3 regions of the Paenibacillus sp. MER 180 genome follow, and region 3 is predicted to be linked to each of the others. Evidence: predicted binding sites of a transcription regulator. Region 3 holds the regulator's gene; each other region holds the start of a gene.
What was found. The regulator LexA, encoded in region 3, represses DNA repair genes until DNA is damaged. The targets are predictions, from matches to a motif close to CGAACATATGTTCG.
Positions count from the first base shown of each region.

Region 1: the regulator LexA is predicted to act here: its motif matches at 2,375-2,388, upstream of addB (helicase-exonuclease AddAB subunit AddB).
Region 2: the regulator LexA is predicted to act here: its motif matches at 3,605-3,618, upstream of recA (recombinase RecA).

Region 1 covers NZ_JAMAVT010000002.1:299,938-305,881, forward strand. Annotated here, with positions in the region: gene M3661_RS03995 (class I SAM-dependent rRNA methyltransferase) at 1-1,120, shown strand, start outside; gene M3661_RS04000 (DUF1835 domain-containing protein) at 1,277-2,254, opposite strand; gene addB (helicase-exonuclease AddAB subunit AddB) at 2,537-5,944, shown strand, end outside.
Region 2 covers NZ_JAMAVT010000009.1:128,673-134,616, reverse strand. Annotated here, with positions in the region: gene rimO (30S ribosomal protein S12 methylthiotransferase RimO) at 140-1,468, shown strand; gene pgsA (CDP-diacylglycerol--glycerol-3-phosphate 3-phosphatidyltransferase) at 1,465-2,046, shown strand; gene M3661_RS16085 (competence/damage-inducible protein A) at 2,174-3,442, shown strand; gene recA (recombinase RecA) at 3,693-4,751, shown strand; gene M3661_RS16075 (regulatory protein RecX) at 4,822-5,502, shown strand; gene rny (ribonuclease Y) at 5,806-5,944, shown strand, end outside.
Region 3 covers NZ_JAMAVT010000006.1:6,788-12,731, forward strand. Annotated here, with positions in the region: gene M3661_RS11440 (LysE family translocator) at 1-568, shown strand, start outside; gene M3661_RS11445 (DUF817 domain-containing protein) at 628-1,446, opposite strand; gene lexA (transcriptional repressor LexA) at 1,951-2,580, opposite strand; gene M3661_RS11455 (LysM peptidoglycan-binding domain-containing protein) at 2,857-3,219, shown strand; gene M3661_RS11460 (DUF896 domain-containing protein) at 3,399-3,614, shown strand; gene M3661_RS11465 (hypothetical protein) at 3,679-4,209, shown strand; gene M3661_RS11470 (HAD family hydrolase) at 4,266-5,072, shown strand; gene M3661_RS11475 (FixH family protein) at 5,359-5,805, shown strand; gene M3661_RS11480 (1,2-dihydroxy-3-keto-5-methylthiopentene dioxygenase) at 5,943-5,944, opposite strand, start outside.

The sequences.
Region 1 (5,944 bases), on a different contig from region 3:
TGCACATCGTCAGCGCTTCTTGCCTGGAGCCAAGGCTTATCGCCTCGTATACGGCGAAGCAGACTTTCTGCCAGGACTTATCGTGGATCGCTTTGGCGATGTTCTCGTCGTGCAGATTGTGACGCTGGGAATGGATGTCCATCGGGAAGCGTTGGTGGCAGCCCTAGTCGATGTCATGCAGCCGCGCGGCATCTATGAGCGCAGCGATGTGCCAATTCGTGAGCGTGAGGGTCTTGAACTGAAGACAGGCGTGCTGTATGGAGATTGTCCGCGCCATGTCCAAGTAGAGGAGAACGGGCTTATCATCGAGGTTGATATCGTAGAAGGACAGAAGACAGGCTACTTCTTCGACCAGCGTGAGAACCGCGCTTCCATTGCTCCGCTTATGACAGGCTGGGGAGCTCGCAGCGGCATCCACATGGGTGAAGTAGAGGCCGAGGATGGAACCGTGCAGAGCTTGCCACTCAATGCGAAGGGAAAGCCGGTTACATTCCCATGGTGGGATGGTGCGACGGTGTTGGAATGCTTCTCTCACACAGGAAGTTTCACGTTGAATGCTTGTAAATATGGAGCCAAGAAGGTCACTTGTCTCGATATTTCCGAGCATGCGATCGAGAGTGCAAAGCGCAATGTCGAACTGAACGGCTTTACAGACCGTGTTGAGTTTGTCGTTGCGGATGCCTTCGCCTATTTGCGTGAGCAGGTTCATGGCTTGGAGGAGCGCACGCAGCGGGCAAGCGGAGAATCTAGTGCGAAGAAGGTGGATACTTCGAAACCGATGACTGCTGGAGGCGGACGTACGTGGGATGTCGTCGTGTTGGATCCTCCGGCCTTCGCGAAGACGCGAGGTGCTGTCGAAGGCGCGTATCGGGGCTACAAGGACATCAATCTGCATGGTATGAAGCTGGTCAATGAAGGCGGCTATCTTGTGACAGCAAGCTGCTCTTATCATATGCGTCCGGACATGTTCATGCAGTCGATATTGGATGCGGCTCAGGATGCAGGTAAGGTGCTGCGCCTTGTCGAATGGCGTCCTGCCGGCAAGGATCACCCGCAAATTGCGGGAGTGGATGAAGGTCATTATTTGAAATTCGCCATCTTCGAGGTTCGCTCGAAGTAATCTTCCTAAAGTATCGATAGGATAAGGAAGAATAAACAAGAAAAGCGCCATTCATTGCAGACAGGTTTGGGATCGTCTGCAATGAATGGCGCTTGCTGTATATATGGGATAAAGTTAGCAGTTAGGATATATTTGAGTTTCTTCGGTTTCCTCACTCTATGCTCTTATTCCAGCTGTCGATCGGGTAATAAATGCGCCGCCAAGCCAGCGTCCATATCCACCAGACTGAGCCCAGTTGAGAGTGCCAACCAGTACCTGCTGGCCGCTTTTGGTTAAGAGGAGGTGACCAGCATCGGCTAATGGAGACTTGAGAGGTTCCGGCAAGGAGGATGAAGAGGGAGATAGCTCAAGCAACGGAGCGTCTCCGCGGGTCATTCGACGCAGGTATCCCCAGAACTGCATATCCCCAAGTCCGTATTGCGGCAGTTGATTGCGAACAATCTCGAAGCAGTTCTGAAATGTAACAGCCCCATCTTGAACAGCGCCTAGCGTGGATCGCTCGACAATCCCGATTCCATCCTGTGTTGAGGGGTAACGGGAGAGGTGGAATTGAAGCGCTTCCGTAATAGCGCAAAATGGAGCAGGGGTACTGCTTGATTCCTGAACCCATTGTGCAATTTTCAGTGGGTTTGGACTTGTATACGCAATCCAAGCAGAACGCATCCATTCGATGTGCTCAGCGGATAACCGTATGGCGGCATCTCGATAAGGGGCCAACTGCTCTCCCGTAAGCACCCCAAATCCGAGATAGCGATCATGTTCAGCAATGGAGGCGATGTCGATCCAATATAGCTTGGCATGCGCATTCTCTTGTGTCAGGCGATCTACTAAGCGGAGCAGCATGGTAATGTCGAACAGATCGTGTTCGAACCATAATGCAATCTCTTGAGCAGGCAAAATATCTGATTTCCACGTGCGTTCCTGTTCATTTCCTCTTTGCAAAAAAACAGTGGAAGGCAGCCCGCACATTCGCTCTAATTGCAGCGCTCGATAAGCCAGATACTGCTCAAGCCTAGCGTATACGGGGCCTTCGGTCAGCAGCTCTGAATATACCCATACCTGCTCATTCCACAGCTGTTCGGCGACTTTGGTTAGCTGCATGGCAGTACAATCTCCATTGACAATATGTATCATGACAATCAGCCTCCTTATTCGAATAGAGGGTAGGTTGAACATGAGCCTCGCCTTCGATTACGAAGTTACATGATGCACTGCAACTCACAAGAAGCAGATGGCGAATATCGGCATCGTTTCCAAACATGTGTTCTATCGCTAGTTTGAAATATGATATAATGAAACCTAATGCTAGAATCGGGTGTAACCGAAATTATATACCAATTATTGGTTTGATCATAGTGTATCATATCGTGGCAAGTAGATGCCATGAATCGCATTTAGGGAAATGGAGGGATCACTTTGCCGTTGCATTTTGTCATCGGTCGTTCCGGCAGTGGCAAGACGGAGCATGTGTTAAGAAGCGTACGAGATGAGCTTCGCAGCCAAGCGGACGGGGCACCGATTATATGGATAGTCCCCGAACAGGCAACCTTTCAGGCAGAGCATGCACTCATTCGTGAGGATGGAATCGCTGGCATATTGAGAGCGCAAGTACTAAGCTTCCGGCGACTTGCGTATCGCGTCATGCAAGAGGCTGGCGGCACTGCACTAACAGCGATCAATGAAGAGGGCAAGAAGATGCTGCTCTACAAGATTTTGCAGCGCCGCAAGTCAGATTTGCCTTTATTTGCGGGTGCAGCAGAACAATTCGGATTTATCGAGAAGCTTAACGATCTCTTTGATGAGATGAAGCGGTATCGAGTAGAGTCCAGTGAAGTTGAGGAGCATCTTGCTTTTTTGGACGCTCACATGACAGGACAACCGCTGTTATCCGCGAAGCTTCGCGACATTTCCAGCATCCTGCATGAGTTTGAATCGGAATTGGCTGGTCGCTACTTGGATGGGGAAGACGTGCTTGCTCGGTTGTCCGAGGGTGTTGCAGCATCGGAGTACGTGAAGAGCGCTGATATTTGGATTGACGGGTTTCACGGATTTACCCCACAAGAATATGCGGTTCTCGCTTCGCTCATTCTCCATGCGCCGAATGTAAGTGTGACGCTGTGTTTGGATAAGGCTTATGCGCTTGGCGAAGTTCCGCATGAGCTGAATTTGTTCCATCCAACGGCAACTACTATGCTGAAGCTGCTAGAGATGGCCGATACGCTTGGCGTGGACATCGGAAGCATAACGCATCTTGACTCGAAGGAAGCGCCACTTCCTCGTTATACAGCTTCTCCGAAGCTTGCTCATCTGGAGCGGCATTTTGAACGCAAAGTGCCCTATCGTGAGCCGGAAGTTAATGTGAAGAGCAAGGATAGCCATGCGTCCGATCACGATACGAAGCGAGAGGTTACGGTGCAGGCGGCAGTACATCGCCGCGCCGAGGTTGAAGCGGTTGCTGGGGAAATGCTGCGGCGTGTGCGCAACGAGCAGGTACGCTGGCGGGACATGGCGGTAATGGTGCGGAACATTGCACATTATGGTGAGCTGATTGATACGGTATTCACCGAGGCGGGGATTCCCTATTTTACAGATCAGAAGAAATCAGTACTGCATCATCCATTTGTTGAGATGACGCGAGCGGTGCTTGATATCATAATAGGCAATTGGAAATACGACGCAGTATTTCGGTTTGTCAAAACCGATTTTTTGCTGTCCGAAGATGGTTCGATTACAAGAGAGCACTTTGACAAGTTGGAGAACTATGTGCTTGCATGCGGCATCGAAGGAGGCAGGTGGACAAGCAACCGTCCATGGCCTGCAATGCCGGAATTGTCGCTTGATCCTGATCATGCGGATGGAGCGGCGGAAGGCACAACTGAAGAAGCTGAGTCTGTTGAACGGCCAAGACATGCTCCAGAGTGGGTGGAGCAATGCCGCAGCATCATTGCCGATCCGATTGCTGAGCTTGCACGCGCAATGAAGGCGAGCTCGAACGTTCGCGGCATGTGCGAGGCTATGTATGCGTTCTGGATGGCGCTTGGTGTGCCTCATAAGCTGGAGCGCATGAGCCAAGATGCATTGCTTGACGGAGAGGTTCAACTATCACGGGAACATCGGCAAATATGGGGGGCTCTCTTAGATATATTGGATCAAATGGTAGAGATGGTCGGCGAAGAGAAGATGAGCATTGAATTGTTCGGCGGCATGCTGGATACCGGATTTGAGAGCATCAAGATGGCGCTTGTTCCGCCAGCGCTGGATCAAGTACTCATTGCTTCAATGGATCGGACAAGACCCGGCCAAATTAAGCACTTATATATGCTTGGCGTGAACGATGGCGTTATACCGGCTCGTCCGATTGAAGATGGCGTGCTTACGGAGCATGAACGGGACACTCTGCAGCAGATAGGCATGGAACTCGCGCCTGGCGTCCGCCGCAAGCTACTGGACGAGCGGTTCTTAATTTATCAGTCCTTCGCGACGCCTAGCGACAGTCTGTGGATTAGCTACGCACTCGCTGATGAAGAAGGGAAGACATTGCTGCCGTCCGAGGTGGTTCGGCATGTACGCGGCATGTTCCCACGTGTACAAGAGCGGCTCGTCATGGCTGAGCCGAATGAATTCATGAATGAGGAGGAGCAATCGGAATTCGCTGTCTATCCGGAATCTGCGCTGAAACACCTGATTGTTCAGCTGCGACAGTGGCGCCAAGGAAGACCAATGGCGAATATATGGTGGGATGTATACCGCTGGTTCGCCGCGCAGCCAGCATGGCATGATCGGCTGAAGGTGCTGATGGGCTCGCTATTGTATCGGAATCAAGCAGAGACACTTACTCCGACCACAAGCCGTCACTTGTACGGTACTGCCTTGCGAACCAGTGTGTCTCGCATGGAGCGCTTCGTAGCCTGTCCGTTCTCGCACTTCGCCTCCCATGGCTTGAAGTTGAAGGAACGTCGGGTATATCGATTGGAGGCTCCAGACATCGGGCAGTTGTTCCACGCAGCGCTCAGCCGCTTTGCCATAGATTTGCAGAGCTCGAATCGAACTTGGGCAGCGCTGTCGGCGGATGAATGTCGAGCAGAAGCAGATCGTATCGTGGATATGCTTGCCCCAAAATTGCAAGGGGAGATTCTGCTTAGCTCGAAGCGTTATGAGCATATCTCGCTCAAGCTGAAGCGAATCGTTGGCCGTGCTGCTTCCGTGCTTGGAGAGCATGCTCGCAGAGGTCAGTTTGAGCCAATTGGACTGGAAATGGATTTTGGTCCGGACAAGCCGTTGCCACCGCTTCGATTTACTCTAAGCAATGGATGTACGATGGAGATCATCGGAAGGATTGACCGGGTGGACAAGGCGGACAGTGACCGCGGCGTGCTGCTTCGCGTCATTGACTATAAATCGAGTTCGACAGATTTGAAGCTGCAGGAAGTGTATTACGGTCTGTCGCTGCAAATGCTCACTTATTTGGATGTATTGATTACGTATGCGGAACTGTGGCTCGGCTCGTCGGCATTGCCTGCTGGCACACTCTATTTCCATGTTCACAATCCTTTGTTGCAGGCGGCGAATGGAATGAGTGTGGAGCAAGCTTATGAGCAAATGATGAAGAAATATAAAATGCGTGGACTCGTCCTGGCGGATCGCGAAGTTGTGTCCTTGATGGATGAGCCGCTTGAAAAAGGGTATTCAGACATTCTCCCGGTTGCGGTGAAGGCGGATGGGTCGTTCTACAGCAATGCATCTGTTGCGACTACGGAGCAATGGGATATGCTGCGGGGAACGGCTCGCCATGTGATCCAAGATATCGGAACCCGGATTACAGAT
Region 2 (5,944 bases), on a different contig from region 3:
TAAGCTGCAAGAGGGAAGGATGCTGGGCTCTTTTTGCTTTTTTGACTCCAAAGTCATGCCTGTATTATACTTGATGAGGTACATAGACATACGGATGTGAAAATACTCCAATGGGAGTCTGCCTTATGGGGGATGTAAAATGACAGAAAAGATTAAAATCGTAACGTTGGGCTGCGACAAAAACTTGGTTGATTCCGAGATTATGTCCGGCTTAATTTATGAGCGTGGATATGAACTGGTGGAAAACGAAGAAGAAGCAACGGTAATCATCGTCAACACATGTGGATTCATTGATGCTGCTAAGGAAGAATCGGTGAATACGATCTTAAGACTAGCAGATTTGAAGGAAACTGCTGACTTGAAGGCACTTATTGTATCCGGATGCTTAACGCAGCGATACAAGGAGCAGCTGCTTGATGAAATGCCGGAGATTGACGGTATCGTTGGTACCGGTGATTTTGACAAAATCAATGATATTGTTGATGAAGCCCTGCAAGGAAGCAGGCCGATTCGTGTAGGCAATCCCGTATTCGATTATGATCGCATCCTTCCACGCAAAGTGGCGACTCCACGCTATACGGCATATGTCAAAATAGCCGAAGGCTGCGACAATAACTGCACATTTTGCAGTATACCAATCATGAGAGGCAAGTTCCGCAGCCGTACAATGGAATCCATTCTTGCTGAGGTAGCTCAGCTTGCAGGACAAGGGGTCAAGGAGATTAGCCTAATTGCCCAAGATTCCACGAATTATGGTGTAGATTTATACGACGGTTTCAAGCTGCCGGAGTTAATGAATAAAGTAAGCGAAATTCCGGGTGTGGAATGGGTTCGTCTGCACTATGCGTACCCTGGATTTTTTACTGAGGAGCTTATGGATGCGATTGCGAGCAATCCGAAGATTTGCAAGTATATCGACATGCCATTGCAGCATAGTGAAGATAGCATTTTGAAGCGCATGAGACGTCCTGGTCGCCAGCGTGATTCCCGAGAGCTGGTGAATAAAATTCGTGAACGAATTCCTGGTGTAGCGCTGCGTACGTCTATTATCGTAGGGTTCCCTGGAGAAACGGACGAAGACTTTGACAGATTATGCGACTTCATCAGGGAGATGAAGTTCGATCGGCTTGGCGTATTTACCTATTCTTCCGAAGAGGACACGCCTGCAACGAGGCTGCCAGACCATGTGCCTGATGATGTTAAGGAGTGGCGTGCGAATACCCTTATGGAAATTCAGCGCCAAGTATCTAAAGAAGTAAGTGAAAAGCGTATTGGTGATATATTGGAAGTCCTTGTTGAGCGTTACGATGGCCGCAATGATGTGTTCATTGGCCGCTCGCAATTCGACGCCCCTGAAATTGACGGGGAAGTATTTATTTCCGGCCAGCCATTGAGTATTGGGGAAATTGCCAAGGTAAGGATTACTCATGCGCTTGAATTTGACTTAGCCGGGGAGGGTCTCGCGTGAATCTGGCGAACAAGATAACGTTAGTCCGTATTTTTCTTGTGCCAATAATGATGTTCTTCCTATTGGTGAACTTTGATTATTTGCCTGCGATTGAACTAGAGGGTTTCTCGATTACTTACAACCAGATTATTGCGGCCTTGATCTTCATTATTGCTGCAAGTACCGATGGATTGGATGGTTATATCGCCCGTAAACGCAAAATGGTTACAAATTTAGGAAAGCTTCTTGATCCACTTGCAGACAAGCTGCTCGTAGCGGCGGTTCTTATCTCACTTGTTGAGATGCAAAAATGTGATGCGTGGATTGCGGTTGTTATTATTAGCCGTGAATTTGCGGTTACTGGCCTAAGGCAAGTTGCCTTGCTCGAAGGAACTGTTGTTGCTGCAAGCAAGTGGGGGAAATGGAAAACAGCAACCCAAATTACGGCGATTGCAGCGATGCTGCTGAACAATTTCCCATTTGCGTTCGTTCATTTCCGGTTTGACATCTTGGCGACTTGGGTCGCTGCGTTAATTACCGTATACTCGGGAATTGACTACTTTGTAAAAAATAAAAATGTGCTTCACCTTTCGGATTGATAACGGAAGCTGATAGGTCAATAGGTGCTTTTTCCATAGTTCCGGCTCTCCGGGCAGGAAGGGGCACCTATTCGCATGTATAGACTAGTAAAATGCTTGATAACGACTTATAGGGATGGTGGTTGGCATGAAAGCAGAGATCATTGCAGTTGGGACAGAACTGCTGCTGGGACAAATCGTCAATACGAATGCGCAATATATTTCGCAGCGACTGGCAGTGGTTGGTGTAGATGTGTTCTATCATACGGTTGTTGGGGATAATGCTGTGCGGATTCGACAATGCATTGAAACGGCATGCAAGCGTTCCGATCTGCTTATCTTCACGGGTGGTCTAGGACCGACGATGGATGATCTGACGAAGGATGTGCTAGCGGAGATGTTGGGCCGCAAGATGACCTATGATGAGCCCGCAATGGCCAAGATGACCGAGATGTTTGCGGGGCGCGGCATACAAATGGTCGAAAGCAATAAGCGTCAGGCGAATGTGATAGACGGCGCTGATGTGCTGAAGAACTCGACTGGGCTTGCTGTAGGAAATGCCCTGCGGCATGATGGTACTACATATGTACTGCTTCCTGGACCACCTCGTGAAATGAAGCCGATGCTCGATGATGAGGCGATTCCGTGGTTGAAGAGCCAGCAGCTCATTGATCAATCTTCATTATATACACGGATGCTGAAATTCGCAGGCATCGGCGAATCTGGGCTTGAGAATGCTCTTCTAGATCTCATTGAACAGCAGACGGACACAACGATTGCCACCTATGCTAAGGAAGGCGAGGTTCTCGTTCGATTAGCCGTCAAAGGGACAGATCAGCACGAGGCAGATGTGAAGCTTGATCAGGTTGAACGGGAAATTCACAACCGATTGGGGATGCATTTGTATGCTGCCAAGGATGTATCTTTGCCAGATGTGTTGGTGGAGCAGTTATCGCAGCTTGGCCTGACCTTGTCCGCAGCAGAGAGCTGTACGGGCGGGATGTTTGCGGATATGATCACAGCTGTTCCGGGAAGCTCGCAAGTATTTGCGGGCGGGGCGGTAACCTATTCGAATGAGATGAAAGAGCGCATTCTAGGCGTGCCTCATGAACTGCTCGAGGGTGAAAATGCGCCTGGTGCGGTCAGCGAGCCAACAGCCAAGGCAATGGCTGAAGGGATGCGTGATATTGCAGATACGGATTTCACAGTTGCCATAACAGGCGTAGCAGGACCAGCTCACTCCGAGCGGAAGCCTGTAGGCCTCGTTTATATTGCGATTGCGGAGAAGGGCCGGGAAATCGTAGTGGAGGAGCTTCGTTTGAACGGAGATCGAGAAGGAATCCGCCGCCGTACTGTATATGCTATTATGTATCGATTGTGGAGAAGGCTGCAGGATCGAACAGTACATATTCATTAACAAATGTTGACAAATGAAGTAGTGGAGGATACAATCGAATCATAAGATACGGAAGAACCGTAACGAAGTGTATACACGCTTTGTTGCGGTTTTTTTTGTTGGTGCACCAGATGTTGGTATGTGGATAGTATGTAAATAAAAGTAATAAACGTTCGTAAAAAACGAATGTATGTTCGAAAAAATGCTTGGCAAACTGAATAAAACACGTTATGATGTATATATCAAACGAATCAGTGAAGGAAGTGAGTTTGTGTCAGATCGTCGCGCTGCGTTAGAAATGGCTTTGCGTCAAATTGAGAAACAATTCGGTAAAGGTTCGATCATGAAACTTGGCGAATCCAATCACATGCAAGTGGAGATTGTGCCAAGTGGATCGCTTGCATTAGATATAGCTCTAGGAATCGGTGGTTTGCCGAGAGGTCGTATTATTGAAGTATATGGACCGGAATCTTCCGGTAAGACAACGGTTGCACTTCATGCGATCGCAGAAGTACAGAAGACAGGTGGACAAGCTGCATTTATTGATGCGGAGCACGCATTGGATCCAGCATATGCGAACAAGCTTGGCGTTAATATCGATGAGCTCCTGTTATCCCAACCGGACACAGGGGAGCAGGCGCTTGAAATCGCGGAAGCATTGGTACGAAGTGGTGCAGTAGACATTATCGTTATTGACTCTGTTGCTGCACTTGTGCCGAAAGCGGAGATTGAAGGCGAGATGGGTGATTCCCATGTCGGCCTGCAAGCACGTCTAATGTCGCAGGCTTTGCGTAAATTGTCTGGTGCAATCAGCAAGTCGAAGACGATTGCGATCTTCATCAACCAGCTTCGCGAGAAGGTTGGCGTTATGTTCGGTAACCCAGAGACGACTCCTGGTGGCCGTGCCTTGAAGTTCTATTCCAGCGTTCGTCTTGATGTGCGTCGTGTTGAGACCATTAAGCAAGGTACGGACATGATTGGTAACCGCACTCGGATTAAGGTCGTTAAGAATAAGGTTGCGCCTCCATTCAAACAGGCGGACATCGATATTATGTATGGTGAAGGTATTTCTCGTGAGGGAAGCATCGTCGATATTGGTACAGAGATGGATATCGTGCAGAAGAGCGGTGCATGGTACTCCTTCGAAGGTGAGCGTCTGGGTCAAGGCCGCGAGAATGCCAAGCAATTCTTGAAGGAACATTCGGAGATTGCCCTTACAATCGAAAATCAAATTCGTGCAGCAAGCAATCTGACTACAACAATCCCTGATAAGGGTGTCAGTGAAGATGACGATGATGCATTTGAATTGGAATTAGGTGACGACGAATAATTTGTTGTTAGCTCAAGCACCTTCGCGTTAAGCGAAGGTGCTTCTATGTATTTGTATGGAGGAGAGTCGTTTGAAGGATAGCGAACGCATCGTAACGATTACTCGTGTAGAGCGAATCGAGAGGCAGGCAGGCCGTTATAAGATTCATTTCGATGGAGCGGAACCGCTAGAAGTGCATGAAGATGTGATGGTAAAGTTTCGGTTATTGAAAGGTACTGAGTTGTCTCTGGACTCGCTCACGGAGATATTGCGCGCAGACGAAGGGAATAAGGCCTACGTGCAGGCGATCAAGTATTTGCAACGCAAACCACGTACTCGCATTGAACTCGCCCGTAACCTAGCTCAGAAGGGCTATGAGGATGGGATTGTGCAAGAGGTGCTTGATCGTCTGGAACGTGAGTGGCTTGTCGATGATAAATCATATGCGATGCAGTGGGCGCATCAGCGCTTGAATCGACATATGAAGGGGCGCCGATGGATTCAGCATGAGCTGAAGCAGAAGGGAGTACAAGAGCGGCATATTGAGACAGCTCTTCATTCGATAGACCCAGATGAAGAGTGGAACAGTGCATTGTCCGCAGCTCGCAAAAAATGGCGGCAGACAAAGGGAGACCTGCATCTGCGCAAGCAGAAGGTCGCCGCATTCCTTGCACGTAGAGGCTATCCAATGGATATGGCTAGGCGCGCAGCTTACACTGCAGCAGATGAGCGCAGTGAAGAAGAGGAAGTTTCCCACGACATCGAGGAATAATAAAATGACCACTCACGTCATTTGCTTGACAATATCTTTTCTTGAATAATAAAATGAACATGTATCTTTATTTTCACGAGATCAATCTCCTCTTCCAGAGATTGATTTCTAATGATTCATTTCGCCAATTTACTGATTTCCGATTGTCGCCTCAAGGCGACGCCCGTGTATGCGCAATGCATACACATAAGCTGGCGTATTCGCGCCAGTCCATTGAGTTAATTAATGAATAGGGAAACTTGAAAACCACAAATGTAACCTGTCCCAAGCAGTGCTTGGAGGAACCAACGGGGAGGTGAGGCAATGAACGTTCAACTTTGGCTCGCGATCGTTCTCGTTGTGGCCGCATTGTTCTTGGGGTTTGGAATCGGATACCTGATTCGCAAATCGCTTGCCGAAGCGAAGATAACGAGTGCTGAACACGCCGCGGAACAAATTATGG
Region 3 (5,944 bases):
CGTTGAAATGACGAAGCAAGGGATGAAAAAGGGATTTATGCATGGCTGGGCTGTTGGACTAGGTGGGATGACCATTGACTTTTTATTAATCGTTGCCTTATATATGGGCTTGGCTTCCGTGCTTGCCATCCCTATTATTCAAATCCCCATGTGGCTTATCGGAGCATGCTTTTTAATTTATTTAGGCTATGATTCCATCAAAAACTCGGATCAAGGCATTACATTGGCTGGCGATAAACCGAATGCATCATTTTTCAGTTCCTACCGAAATGGACTGCTCGTCGCTATATCGCCAGGTAATCTTGTGTTTTGGATTTCCGTTTTTGGTGCGGTGCTATCTGATTCGTATGATACGACACAACCGGCAAAATTTCTAATCGTAGGTGCAGGAATATTAGCTGGTATCCTCCTCCATGATGTTGGGTTGCTTGCCATTGTGGCTGTCACGAGAAGAGCCATGAGCCGGACTATGATTAAGCGGATGTCTATTATCGCAGGACTGATTTTATTTGGGTTCGCGGGGTATTTCTTATATGAGTTTTTAGTAGCAATTCAAGGAATACTGTAACAAAACCTAGAGCTGTTAGGGTTCTAGGTTTTTTGCTTTTGTATTTAAAAGGTTGTGTTTTACTTCTGAAATGTCGACTCATTGAAGTGAGTATGACTATTTCTCTTGAAGTGTCCTCCTTTTACATGCTTCAGATGGGCGACGATCATGAAGGAAACGATGACAAGCAAAAACCATGAGCTGAATTTTCCCCACTTTACGAGATTCCAGCCGTTCGTCTGATGTGGATAATACCATGCGCCCAAGAAAGTCCCGATGTTTTCAGCCACCCATATAAAAAATCCGATTAAGACGAACGACAGAACAATCGGCATTCTTCGTGTCACGCCTAATACGGTATATTCCACGTAGGTTCTAAAGAAGATGACGAATAGCAAAATCATCAAAACCCAACGCAAATCGTAAATGAAGTGATGAGTCATGAAGTTGAAGTAAATCGCCGCACCTAGCGGAATCGTTAACCAAGCAGAAGGGTATCGATTTACCTTGACCTGCAGTCGTCGCCACGCTTGACATAAGTAACTTGCCACACTTGCGTACATAAATCCGCTATATAGAGGAACACCCAGTATTTTAGACCAACCGTCTTCCGGATAGCCCCATGATCCCATGTGGATTTTAAATATTTCAAGTGCAAGACCGATGAAATGGAACATACAGATTACTTTACATTCATCCATTGTTTCTATCCCAAACCGGATCATTAGAAACTGCGCCAAGATACAAACAAGCAATAGGAAATCATAGCGATGCATGAATGGAATGTCAATGACCTTCGTGAGTGCCAACATCGCGAAAATATAAGCGGGGAACAAGCAGGACATTGCCTGCTGCCAGCCAAAATTGAGGAATGATTTTAGTTTGAAAAAGTTATTCATAGTTATCTCCTACCTTGTGTTCGTGAGAAATGAATTTTGAACAGCTATACGAGGTGTATCATTAGGTATTATCCTATTCAAATACATGCTTTTAGTCAATAAAAAATTATTGTTATACAATAAATATTTATTGCTAAAGTTGATGTGTGTATATATTCGATGTGGTATAAATCTCTCGAAAACAGGGTTCATAAGAGTGAACAGTGGTGGTGAAGTTGTTTCGATGAGGATAAGGAGAGGAAGTCGAATTTTATGAATAGAAAAGAGCGTTAATTTTAACTTCCAACTTAATAGGCCAAATATGGATGCAAACAGAAGTGTTCCGTATTGGGTTATCGTTATGCCCGGTCTTGTTCATAAGGCCACTCCTGCAAAAGAAAGGTACTGCTTCTTTTCTAGATGAGATTGTTCAGGTACTGTTCAGTAAATGATATGAAATAATGAGAAAGCAAAATGCCCCGCTCCCTTCATGAAAAGAAGAGAACGAGGCATCAATGTAATGTCTTAATGAAAATCACGGAACAAACCAATAACTTTGCCCAGAATCGTTACATGCTGTAAGCGAATCGGTTCATAGGTTGGATTCTCAGGCTGCAAGCGGATATGATCCTTCTCACGATAGAAAGTCTTAACCGTTGCTTCATCTTCTTCAGTCATGGCTACCACGATATCACCGTTGTTCGCAGTCTGCTGCTGACGCACGATGACAAAGTCGCCATTATGTATACCAGCCTCAATCATGCTATTACCCATGACCGACAACATGAATACATTCTCGTCATCTCCCACCATATGCATAGGAAGAGGGAAGTAATCTTCAATATTCTCTGTTGCGGTAATTGGCTCGCCTGCAGTTACTTTCCCAACGACCGGCACGCGTGCGAAGGAGCGAGAGAAGTCTGTTGAACGTTCAGATTGATCATGGCTAAGCAGTTCAATAGCACGAGGCTTCGTAGGGTCACGTCGAATGAATCCCTTCTTCTCGAGTCGATCAAGATGACCGTGAACAGTGGAACTGGATGCTAGACCAACGGCTTCGCCTATTTCACGAACAGAAGGCGGATAACCTTTAGCTCGAACTTCATCACGTATAAAATCAAGGATAGCTTGTTGACGACTTGATATTTTAGACAAGGGTATCAACTCCAATGAATACTCTTTTGACAAAATTATACCACAGAACCTCCGTTCGTACAAACATAAGTTCTAAAGATTCTGCAGAAAAAGATTGTGAGAAGTTCGTAAATTACGAGAGAGAAACAAGAGAAAGTTAAATGAGGTTAAATGCTTATTTTTCGATAATATAAAGAGGGGAACGAACGTTCTAAAAAAATATTGACTCAAACGTGTGTTCGTGTTAGATTAAATTATACAAGATAACAGAACAAGTGTTTGGGAGATGAGTCATTTATGATGTATACAACATATCGTTCAATCTATAAGGTGTCGACAACAGCTTCACAACCTATTCAGAAGAAGCGTTTGTTTCCTTTACGTGTTCGATTCATCATGAGCCTGATTGTATTGTTGTTCATTACTTGTGGAAGCATTGTTCAAGCGCTTGGCATGGATGAAAGCCAAACGGAAATTGTAAATGGAGCTGCTGTGGAGCGCGTACTTGTTCAGCCTGGAGATACACTCTGGGGGATTGCATCCTCTTATAAACCAGAACATACGGATACGCGTCAGTTTATATATGAAATCGTTGAGATGAATCAATTGAAAGGTGATATCTTACCGGCAGGAGAAGTATTGCTCGTTCCGATCCGATGAGTCGGGGTCATTGTCGAATTTACGGTTGAGAAGCTTTGCATTCCTATACATAAGAGCAGACGGTTGGAGGCCCGAAGAGGCCTCTTTTTTGCGATATAAAAGCTTTCTTGCTGCTTGCTTGACAAGCTGTTACCTCCATGTCAAAGTAGAACATATGCTTACACACATGGAGGTACCTGATGAATATCGACAAGCTTATTGCACGAATTAATGAATTGGCCCGCAAACATAAGACAGTGGGGCTGAACGATGAGGAAATGGAAGAACGCGCGAAACTGCGCGAGGAATATTTGGTTCTATTCCGCAAGCAGGTACGCAATCAATTAGACACTATTCGCTATGTAGAAGATGAAGAAGGAACAGATAACTCTGGATCGAACGGGATCGTTCATTAAATGAACCTTCATCGATAACGATGGATTCACATTATTCGTTTACTATACAGGGGGTTGCGAATTCATGTCTCGCAGTTGGGAACGTAAAGTCCGTCAAAATAGTGAAAAGTTAAACAAACAGCGAATGAAGCAAGGCAAACCGACGTTCGCTGCTGGCAAGCCTGCGCACGAAGAGTTTAAAGGACGCAGCTTCATTATGCCAATCGCTTTAATCGCCTTCGCCATTATGTATGGATTGTTGGGCGGTATCATTACGGACAATCAATATCCAACTCTATATTGGATCACAATCGTGTGTTACGTCGGATTGGGGATTATATTATTTCTGAGAAGACCATTTCTTCGTGTTGGAGCAGGTGAGGTATCTACGATTCGCTGGAATCGTCTCCGTACTCTGTCTGCAAAGGATATGAAGAAAATTGCGATCCAACCTGGTTATGTTGTTATTGAACACACGGGGAAAGGTGCGAATTGGATTTTCTCGCGAGTGCTGAATCGTTATGATACGAATGCAATGGGGGAACGTCTTCGTTCCTTCGCAAATCAACATAAGATTGAATTCGAAGATACATCGAAGAAAGACTCGAAAAAATAGAGAAATCCGATATAGAGGATTCGTTATCATTGTCGCTGTGATGGGAGAGATGAAACTTGGCTATTCGTGCTGTACTGTTCGACCTGGATGATACTTTGTTATGGGATGAGCGTTGTGTTGAGGAAGCTTTTGCTGCAACTTGTAAATACGCGCAAGATAAGACTGGGGTCAATGTAGAACAATTGGAAGCATTCGTTCGTCAAGCTGCTCGTGAATTGTTTGCCTCTTATGAGACTTATCCTTTCACACAGAATATTGGGATTAATCCCTTTGAAGCGCTGTGGGGGAGATTCGCAGAGGGAGAACATCCTGAATTTCGATTGTTGGAACAGCTTGCGCCGATGTATCGACAATCTGCATGGACACAAGGTCTTCAAGCCGCTGGTCAACCTGATGATGCATTAGGTGCCGAGCTGGCGGAGCGATTTATGAGTGAACGTCGTTCTCGTTCGTATGTGTACGATGAGACTTATGAGGTGCTGCGACAATTGATTGCGCAATATCCACTATTGTTGTTAACGAACGGATCGCCTGATTTGCAGCAGGAGAAGCTGAATGGAGAGCGTGAGCTTCTATCCTATTTCGATCATATCGTTATCTCTGGACATCATCCACAAGGGAAGCCTGATCCAGAGCTGTTCAAGCACACGATGTCATTGCTCGGCATCGAACCGCATGAAGGGATCATGATTGGCGACAAATTAACGACGGATATTCTAGGCGCGCAGAATGTTGGCATGCATCATGCATGGCTGAACCGCAAAGGCGTTGAATTGTCTGGCAATATTCACCCTGAATATACGATTGCAAGCTTGCGTGAAATTGAGCAAATTATTGATGAGATAAATTCGAAGGAATCATAAATCGGCGGGGATGTAATTACTTACTCCGCGTGTATGACAAAGAGGCCTGTGGGATCACAGGCCTTTTTGATATACGGTAATCTTCGCGAGGTGTCGGCAAGATTAGTGTGAGTACCTTAATTTGATTACCCTCCACATGAAACTACAAGGGTGAATGTGACAAATGTCATAGGATCGTCACACAATGTTGCTCATTATAGCCCAATGGAGTCATGAGGAATTGGAGAATGCTGTCTATAATGTGATACGATAAATCTAGGATACAGTTGAGGAGTGAACGACGATTATGTTCAACAATAAGAGTAAATTAATCGTACTAACAATGGCAATAGGAGCAATGCTATTAGCCGGTTGTGGAAATAGCTCGTCAGCAGGTGGCGGTCATGAAGGACATGCAGGTCATGGCTCCAGTGATAAACAGGACAGCAAAAATGAGATGTCAGCAATGATTAAGGTAAACTTGCAAGTGCCGGAAGAAGTCAAAATCAATGAAGCTGTCACCATCTCTGCACAGGTCACACAAGAAGAGAAAGCGGTAGATGATGCAGATAAAGTAGAGTTCGAGTTGTGGCTGGATGGGGCTGACCACGAGAAGATTGAGGGGAAGCTCACGAAAGATGGCACGTATCAGATTGAGAAAACGTTTGATAAGGCTGGTACCTACACGGTCATTTCTCATGTGACTGCTCGTGACATGCACTCGATGCCGAAGAAGCAATTTACTGTAAAATAAGAATCTAAATACATAACAAGAATTTATGCGAAGAAGGGGCAGCCTCAGAAGATCCAAATCGGGATCTTGTGGGGCTGCCCCTCTTAATATCAGTAATGGGACGTTTTTTATCGATTATGATTCCGATGATTCAGGAATT